Linked DNA regions of Cystobacter fuscus DSM 2262. The protein of the gene in region 1 interacts with the protein of each later gene in a pairwise test. Links are inferred from orthologs where the notes say so. Each region holds a gene or a part of one and is shown on either strand. Other genes may lie near its edges.

Evidence for each region. Proteins that work in one complex are often made in the same cells at the same time.
Region 2: the proteins of D187_RS23515 (region 1) and glnD interact in binary tests that used the Escherichia coli proteins (3 or more experiments, as listed by UniProt). The link is inferred for Cystobacter fuscus DSM 2262 from one-to-one orthologs.

What each region holds. Positions count from the first base shown.
Region 1 is NZ_ANAH02000013.1:224,397-228,454, forward strand. Bases 528-3,527 are described here. They hold D187_RS23515 (P-II family nitrogen regulator), read right to left. Parts: upstream 2,202-3,527; coding sequence 1,854-2,201; downstream 528-1,853. Other genes in these bases: D187_RS23510 (hypothetical protein), read right to left, coding at 528-1,857; D187_RS23520 (bifunctional glycosyltransferase/class I SAM-dependent methyltransferase), read right to left, coding at 2,198-3,527. In the rest of the region: D187_RS23505 (c-type cytochrome), read right to left, coding at 1-92; more of D187_RS23510, read right to left, coding at 268-527; more of D187_RS23520, read right to left, coding at 3,528-3,550; D187_RS23525 (hypothetical protein), read left to right, coding at 3,753-3,968; D187_RS23530 (DUF418 domain-containing protein), read right to left, coding at 3,970-4,058. UniProt on the Escherichia coli protein: P-II indirectly controls the transcription of the glutamine synthetase gene (glnA). P-II prevents NR-II-catalyzed conversion of NR-I to NR-I-phosphate, the transcriptional activator of GlnA. When P-II is uridylylated to P-II-UMP, these events are reversed.
Region 2 is NZ_ANAH02000067.1:149,896-154,206, reverse strand. Bases 639-3,891 are described here. They hold glnD ([protein-PII] uridylyltransferase), read left to right. Parts: upstream 639-1,003; coding sequence 1,004-3,691; downstream 3,692-3,891. Other genes in these bases: D187_RS51335 (hypothetical protein), read right to left, coding at 639-823. In the rest of the region: more of D187_RS51335, read right to left, coding at 62-638; D187_RS44610 (general stress protein), read left to right, coding at 4,091-4,311.

The DNA of each region.
Region 1 (4,058 bases):
TTGGCCGTCCACGTCTCGGCGACGGTGTCTTCCTGGGCCTGGGCGGCGGTGGCCGCGAGGGAGAGCATCAACAGGGCGAACCGGAACTTCATGTGGGACCTCCAGTCGGGCGTCGGCCCGGCGCGATGTGTGGATGTCAACTCATCGGGCCAGAGATGGCCAGGGAGAATCCCACCCGCTTCCCGGGTTTCCCTGGGTGGCCGTCGAGGCGGCGTGCCAGTCGGGCGGAGGCTTCCCCGCTCCCCCCGCGCGGAGGTTCACGGAGGGTCAAAACAACAGCGTCCGGCCCGGGGGAACGAGCCACACCTGCTCCAGGAGGTTCACCGCGCCCTGGTCATGGGCGTCATGCCGCACGGTGACGGCCTGGATGCCGAGCAGCACGGCGAAGGCCGCCAGCCCAGCCAGGAGAGGAGCACGTCCGGGCCGCTCCCCGGCCGAGGCCAGACGAACGAAGACCCAGAGCGCCACGCCGAGCAGCACGAGCCCCAGGGCGAGGCCCGCCACCGGGTTGGGCAGGCCGAGCAGGTTCAGCACGTTCGGGGGCACGTAGCCGGCCCGGAGCAGCGGCACGGCCAGCCCGAGCACCACGTTGGAGACGTCGTCCGGGACGTAGTTGACGAAGGTGGCCAGTCCCGTGAACACGATGGAGGTGGTGCACAGCGCGGCGGCGACGCCTGCCCAGGCCCTCCGTCGCGCGCTCCGTGCGTGCTCCAGCAGCAGGCCCACGGGCAGCAGGAGGAAGGGCACGAGTCCCGTCAGGTGGCGGGGGCCCGTCGTCCAGCCCCAGGAGTCATAGGAGAAGGACGAGGTGAAGTAGGTGTAGCCGAGCAGCAGCGCCACCGTGAGCCCCAGGTGCGCCCGCATCTCCGGGCGGGTGCGCGCCTCGCGTGCGAGCACGCCCAGTCCGGGCAGCGCGAGCAGCAGGAAGGGCGAGAGGGTGAACAGGCCCCGGAGCGGGGAGAAGAAGGAGAGGGCGAAGGCGCGCGGATCCGGGTAGCGGATGCCGAGGAAGCCCCCCAGGTGCCAGGGCTGGTAGGCCGCGTCGTTGAGGTGCTTGTACCCCGTCTCGAGCGGGTGCCCGAAGGCCGCCTGGTGGTAGAGCATCAACCCCGCCACGAAGGGCAGGGCCCCGAGCACGGCGAGTCCGGTGCCCTGGAGCAACCGGCGCGCGCGGGCCCGGGAGGGCTCCTCGCGCCAGAACACGCTCAGCGCGGCGTACAGCACCAGGCCCAGCACGCCCAGGCCCCCGGTGTACTCGGCGGCCAGCGTGGCGCCCGCGCAGGCTCCCGCCACGAGGTAGCCCCACGGCTTCCACTCGTCGCGCGCCACCCGCCACAGCGCGTAGAAGCCGCCGAAGAGCAGCACCGCGGTCGTCTGATGGCTCATGAAGAGCAGCGAGTAGCTGAACGCCAGCGAGCCCAGCCCGTAGGTGATCGTCACCGCGTCGGCCACTCCAGCGGACACGTAGGCCCCGAGGAAGCGGCGCACGAGTCCCAGCAAGAGCAGCGTGGGCAGCACCGTGAGCACGAGCCGGCTGAAGAAGACGAGGGGCACCTCGCCCACGGAACGGAGCGTGCCGCCGCCCGCCGCGCGCAGCACGCCGTAGACGGGCACCGCGGCGAAGGACAGCAGCGGCGCCTTGGACGGGTAGTACTTCCCGTCCTTCACCGACAGGTCCCCCACGTAGCCGAAGTCACGCAGCGCCCGGTTGATGTCGAGCGTGCCGTACTCCACCAGGGCGCGTGTCTGCCACAACCGGCACAGCTCGTTGGGCGAGCGCAGGCCGGGGTGGTACGGGAAGAGCAGCACGTACAGCGCCACCAGCGCCGCCAGGACTGCTCGGGACGGGACGCTCACAGCGCGTCGCTGCCGCGTTCCCCCGTGCGGATGCGCACGGCCTCGTCCACGGGGATGACGAAGATCTTCCCGTCGCCGATCTTCCCTTCCGTGCCGGAGCGCGCCGCGCGCACGATGGCGTCCACCACGCGCTCGGCCAGGTCGTCGTCCACCACCACTTCCACCTTCACCTTGGGCAGGAAGTCCACCACGTACTCGGCGCCCTTGTAGAGCTCCGTGTGGCCCTTCTGCCGGCCGAACCCCTTCACCTCCATCGCGGTGAGGCCTCGCACTCCCACCTCGTGCAGCGCGTCCTTCACGTCGTCGAGTTTGAACGGCTTGATGATGGCTTCGATCTTCTTCATTGCGCACCTCCCGTGGCCCGCGCCACGGCGAAGAGGCTCATTCCCACGGGCAGCGTCACCCGGCTCTCCGCCTTGGCGAACAGTGGGGCGAGCCGATCATAGACCTTGAGCTGCAACTTGGGCACCGAACGACGACGCATCACCCGGCTGTTCATGAACCAGCCGGGAACACCCACCAGGTTCATCCACTCCAACGTCTCCACCTCGAAGCCGTTGCCCTCCAGCACCTGGAGCAGCCCCTCCTTCGTGTAGCGGCGGTGGTGGCCCACGGCCTCGTCGATGCTGCCAAAGAGCCGCGGCAGCGCCGGCACGAGCACCACCACGCGTCCCCCGGGCGGGAGGATCTGCCGGAAGCGGCGCACCGCCGAGGCGTCGTCGGGGATGTGCTCCAGCACGTTGGACAGCACGATGGTGTCCAGCCGCTCGGCCTTCAAGGACTCCCAGTCGGCCAGCGCCACGTCCGACAGGTAGGGCCGGACATGGGGGCGGCCCCGGAACTTGTTCTTCAGCCGGTCCACGTAGAAGCGGTCCACCTCGAGCGCGATGAGCAGCTCCAGCCCCGGCTCCAGCTTCTCGGTGATGGTGCCGATGCCCGCGCCGATCTCCAACACGCGCCGGCCCAGGTGCTCGCGGAATCGCTGGCCGAGCCACGCGTTGTAGTTGTTGGCGCCGTCCATGCGCTCGAGCGTGGTGTAGCCCTCGTGCTGGTTGTCCGCGTCGTCGCGCACCGTGGCGTAGCGCACGAGCGTGCGCAGCCGCGACCACTGGGACGCCAGGGGCTGGTGCGGCGGCGTGTCCAACCCCACCGGCACCTCCGCCAGCCGGTAGAGCTGCGCCGCCAGCTTCACCACGATCTCCGCGTCCACCGCGTCGTCGTCGCTGGTGAGCGCCACGGACTTGAGCGCCTCGGTGCGGAAGGCGCGCTGGCCACAGAGGGGATCCGTGAGCGTCACGTCGGTGACGAAGCGGGTGATCTGGCCCAACGCCCGGTCCGCCAGCACGCTCGCGCCGAGCCCCGTGCCCGCGCGGTTGCCGAACACCGCGTCCGCCCGATCCTCCTGGATGGGACGGCACAGCGCCTCGCAGGACTCCAGCGAGTAGGCCCCATCCGCGTCCTGGAGCACCGTGATGCCGCCCTTGACCCGGTCCAACGCCGTCCGGATGGCCACGCCCTTGCCGGCCACGCCCGGGATGACCTGTACGTTGGGGGAGGAAGGCGCGTCCAGGGGACCGTCTCCCACGAGGATGACCTCGGTCTCGTTCCGCTGGGCGAGCGCCCGCGCGAAGCGCGACGCGGCCGGAGCGGACAGGGGGGTATAGGGGATGACGATCGATACGGAGGGGCTCACGGCTTCGTGCCTATCACAACCCCGGGCTTCCGCGTGGGAGGGGACGCACTCTTCGGAAAGGCGACATCCGAGGCCGCCCGGTCTCACGGCGGCTTGTCCCGTGAGGGCGGGGCGCCAGGTTGCGGCCTTCTCCCCTTTCGAATCGAAGGTGGACCCGGTGTCGAATGACTTTCCACCCGCCCCCTGGTGGCTCCGCGGACAGATGTATGCCTCCCTCTGGTGGGTGCCCGCCCAGCGCCTCCAAGCTCCGCCCGGCACGATCTTCCGGTTCTCGCCCCGGCTGCTCCGAGGGGCCGAGTGGTCCATCCCCCAGGACAGTCCCCTGGCCTCGCTCGGCCTCGCGGGCGCGCGCCCGTGGGTGAGCTTCCAGGCCCGGGACTTCGAGTGGACCCTGCCCGCGGCGGTTCCCGTGGACTGACTCAGGAACTGGGGGCCACCACGCCCTTGTTCTGGCGGAAGGGCTGGGCCTTGCCGTACGTCAGCGAGCGCCACAGCCACTCGGCCGGAC
Region 2 (4,311 bases), on another replicon or contig:
GCTTGAGCCCGGTGTTTCCCTCTGATGAACCCCGGGCTCGTCTGGCCCGGGAGTATCCGGGTCAGGGCTGAACAGAGCGTGGCTCCGGAGTCTTTTCCTTGACTGGCATGTAGCACTTCCCCTGGTACTCGGCCGTGCTGGGCGGGCAGGGAGGAAGCTGCGCGTGCTGAACCCAGCACCCGCCTCGGATCTCCGTCTCTGTCACTGGGATACAGGGAGGCTTCTGCTGCCCTTTGAAGGGAGCGATTGGCATGGGGTACGCGATGACGGGGAAGGCGTTATCCCGCGCATCAATGAAGGCTAGAGGTTCTTCCATTGCCCCCCGCGTCCTTGAACCAGGTTCGTGACGCATCTGCGACTCTTGGAGAGGGTGTGTCCAGAGGAAGAGCAGAATTCCGGCCGCCAGGGCCAGTCCCGCCCCCGCGAGTCCCCAGTGCGTCACCCGGCGGCGACGTGCAAGGGGCGTGGACTTGTGGCTGAGGTGGGCCCGCGCCGCCTTTCGGTCCTCGATGCTCGCCGAGGCTCCCGCGAGTCGGATGAACATCAAGGTCAGTTCGTGGAGGGCTGAGTCCTCCACCTCAGAATCGTTTTGGACTTCCATGATGTGCGCAGACGGATGCGCGTAGCTCGTGACCCGAATGCTCCAGGCAAAGTGCGCGCCCCACGCCTCGTTCTCCGTTGGAAGCAGCACGAGCGCGGGCGCGCCCGTCTCGATGTGGTGGGCTTCGTAGATACGCCCTATCTCCGCTGGGATGTCCCGGTAGCAACTGCCGACTTGATAGGGCCCGATCCGGCCGCCCTTCCATTCAGGAGTATCTCTCATGTGTGCTCCTCATCTTTCGGCTCCTCCTACCTGAAATGTCGCATGACTGTACAGACGTAAGGAGTCATGAGGGGCGGGATTCGCTACACCGCGTAACCCGATCGGCACTTCCCGCGCTTGGGGACGGGCCCGGACCTGAGCGATGGTGGCCGGGACGATCGACCGGTTCCGAGCCCTCCCATGAGCGTCCCGCCCATCCCGTCTCCCCCCACGGCCACCCACCACGAGACCTTTGGCTCGCTCCCCGTGTTTCCCTCAGGTGGCCCCGCGGATCGTCTGGCCCGTGCCCGGGAGTACCTGCGCGAGGCCTCCGCCCACGTCGAGGCCTTCCACCGTGGCGGCGCCGCGGGCCTGTCCACCAGCCGTCTGCTCGCCGCCGCCACCGACACGCTCGTCCAGGGCCTCTTCTCCGAGCTGTCCGCCGAGCTCGACGCCCCTCCGGGCCTCGCCCTCGTGTCGCTCGGCTCCTACGGCCGCCGCGAGCTGTCCCCCCACTCGGACCTGGATCTGCTCCTCCTGCGCCCCCCGGGCGTCCCCGAGGCCGCCGCCACGCCGCTCGCCCGCGCCTTCCCCACGCTCCTGTGGGACTTGAAGCGCGCCGTCGGCTGGAGCGCCCGCTCGCCCGAGGAATGCATCCGCGCCGCCGACGGTGACCAGACCATCCGCACCGCGCTGCTCGACGCTCGCTTGCTCACCGGCGACGCCGCCACCTTCGCGCTCTTCACCCAGAACGTCCTGCCCCGGCTGCTCACCCACCGCGCCGACGCCTACATCCAGGAGAAGGCCCAGGAGCTGCGCGCCCGCCGCGAGAAGTTCGGCGACTCCGTCTTCCTGCTCGAGCCCAACCTCAAGCAGGGGGAGGGGGGTCTGCGCGATCTGGAGACGGCCCTGTGGATCGCCCGGGTGCGCTTCCACACGCGCGGCCTCACGGGCCTGCTCCAGCAGTCCATCCTCCCGGGCTCGGAGGTGGCGCGCCTCAAGGCCGCACGTGACTTCCTGCTGCGCATCCGCCACCACCTGCACTTCCTGCGCGGACGCAAGGAGGACCGGCTCACCTTCGACTTGCAGGAGGAGGTGGCGCGCTTCCTCGGCTACCAGCAGGGACCCGTGCTGCCCGTGGAGGCCTTCATGCGCGACGACTACCTCGCCGCCAGCGCCATCCGCCAGGCCGCCGACGCGCTCATCGCCCGCTGCGAGGAGCTGAGCGCCGCGCGCCGCGTCTCCTTGCTCCCGGCGCGCCGGCTGGGCCCCTTCCGCGTCTTCCACGGCAAGCTCACCGTGAGCGACTCCACGTTGTTCACCCGCGAGCCTGCCTCGATGCTCGACTTCGTGCGCACCGCCGAGGAGCACGGCCTGTCGCTCTACTCGTGGGCCCGGGGACAGGCGGTGCAGGCCCTGCCCGCGCTGGAGGCCGCCCGCGCCACGCCCGCCGTCACCACCGCCTTCAAGGCCCTCTTCGCCCGGCCCGGCACCCGGGGCGAGCTCCTCTTCGAGCTGCATGACATGGGGCTGCTCGGCGCGGTGGTGCCCGAGTTCGGCCGCGTCACCGCCCACCACCAGCACGACCTGTACCATGTGTACACCGTCGACGTGCACACGCTCTTCGCCGTGCGCCGCCTCTACTCCCTGCGCGCCGGAGAACTCGTGGCGCAGGAGCCCGAGCTGTCGCGCGAGATGCGCGAGCTGACGGACCCGCTCCCGCTCTACCTGGGCATGCTCCTGCACGACGCGGGCAAGGGCATGGGGGGCGACCACTCGGAGAAGGGCCGCCTGTTGATGGTGGCGCTCGGCGAGCGGCTGGGCCTCACCGCGCGCCAGCGCGAGGTGGCCGAGTTCCTCGTGAAGGAGCACCTGGCGATGAGCCACACCGCGCAGCGCCGGGACCTGAGCGATCCGGCGCTCATCGCCGACTTCGCCCAGCGGGTGGGGGACGTGGAGAAGCTCACCTGTCTCTACCTGCTCACCTGGGCGGACATCAGCTCGGTGGGGCCGCGCATGTGGACGGCGTGGAAGGGGCAACTGCTGCGCGAGCTGTATGACAAGACGCGCGCGCACCTGGTGGGCCGGAGCGCGCCCACGGGCGGACCGCTCGTGCGCGAGCGCTTCCACGCGCGCTGGGCCCGCGTGCTCGGCGAGGCGCGGGCACGCGAGCTGGAAGGCAGCCTCCCGGAGCGCTACTTCCTCGGGACGGATCCCGCGCGCGCCACGCTCCACGGCCGGCTGCTCGCCCGGGCCGCACGCCAACCCCTGGCCGCCGCCTTGCGCCACCACCCGGACGCGGGCTCCAGCGAGCTCACCCTCGCGGCCCGGGACAGACCGGGTCTGCTCGCACTGCTCGCCGGCGTGCTGTCCGCCCACCGCATCGACATCCTCTCCGCGCGCATCGTCTCCACCTCGGATGGGCTGGCGCTGGACGTGTTCGACGTGCGGCCGCCCCAGGGACAGCGCCTGGAGCGCTCGCGCTGGCGTCAGGCCCGGGCGGACCTCCTGCGGGTCCTCACGGGCGCGGCCTCCATCGAGGAGGTGCTGCGCCGGCGCCGCGCGGGCTCGCTGCCGCAGCGGCACCTGCCCCCCGTGACGCCCCGGGTGACGGTGGACAACCGCGCCTCGCGGGACTTCACCGTGGTGGATGTCCTGGCGCGCGATCGCGTGGGCCTGCTGCACGCCATTGCCTCGGCCCTCACGCGCTCGGGAGCGAGCATCGCCCTGGCCAAGGTGTCCACCGAGGCCCACCGCGCCATGGACTCGTTCTACGTCACGCGGGAGGGCGCCCGGGTGGAAGGAGCGGGCGAGGAGGCGGCGCTCGTGGACGCCATCACCGCCGCCCTCGAGGCCCTGGAGCACGAGGGCTCCGCCCCGCGGCACTGAGCGTTCCCGGACGGCTCCTGGGGCCCGTGGCGGACGGGAAGGCGAGCCCTCTCCGGGCCGCCCGCCCGAGTGTCCGGATTCCAAGCCAGAGCTCGCCGGGGCCGTTACCCCTGTCGTGATCGCCCGCCTGTGGGGGCCGAGGTGGGAGATCTATCGGGAATCCACAACGCGGGCTGGTGTGTTCTCAACATTGAAGCGTCCAGGCGGACAGGCCGTAGTCTGGCGTGCATGGAGGGCTTTTGGGCGCAAGCTCCTGGAATCATTGAGGTTTCAGGTGCTTCTCTCAGGTTGTGAACGGCTGGCGGAGTACAGAGCTTGCTTGCATCGGGGCGCCTCCGTCCCAAGTTTTCAAGCAAGGGGCACCCGCGTGGGGACGGGGCAACGCAGGAGGAGACGGACATGCAACAGGACAAAGACAACAAGGGCAGCATGACGGTGGCTGAGGCGGGGCGTAAGGGCGGAGAGACCGTGCGCAACGAGCGAGGTCGCGAGTTCTACGAGACCATCGGCCGCAAGGGCGGCGCGACGGTGAAGGCCGAGCGCGGCCGCTCGTTCTACGAGGAGATCGGCCGTAAGGGCGGCGAGACGGTGAAGGCCGAGCGCGGCGCCAAGTTCTACGA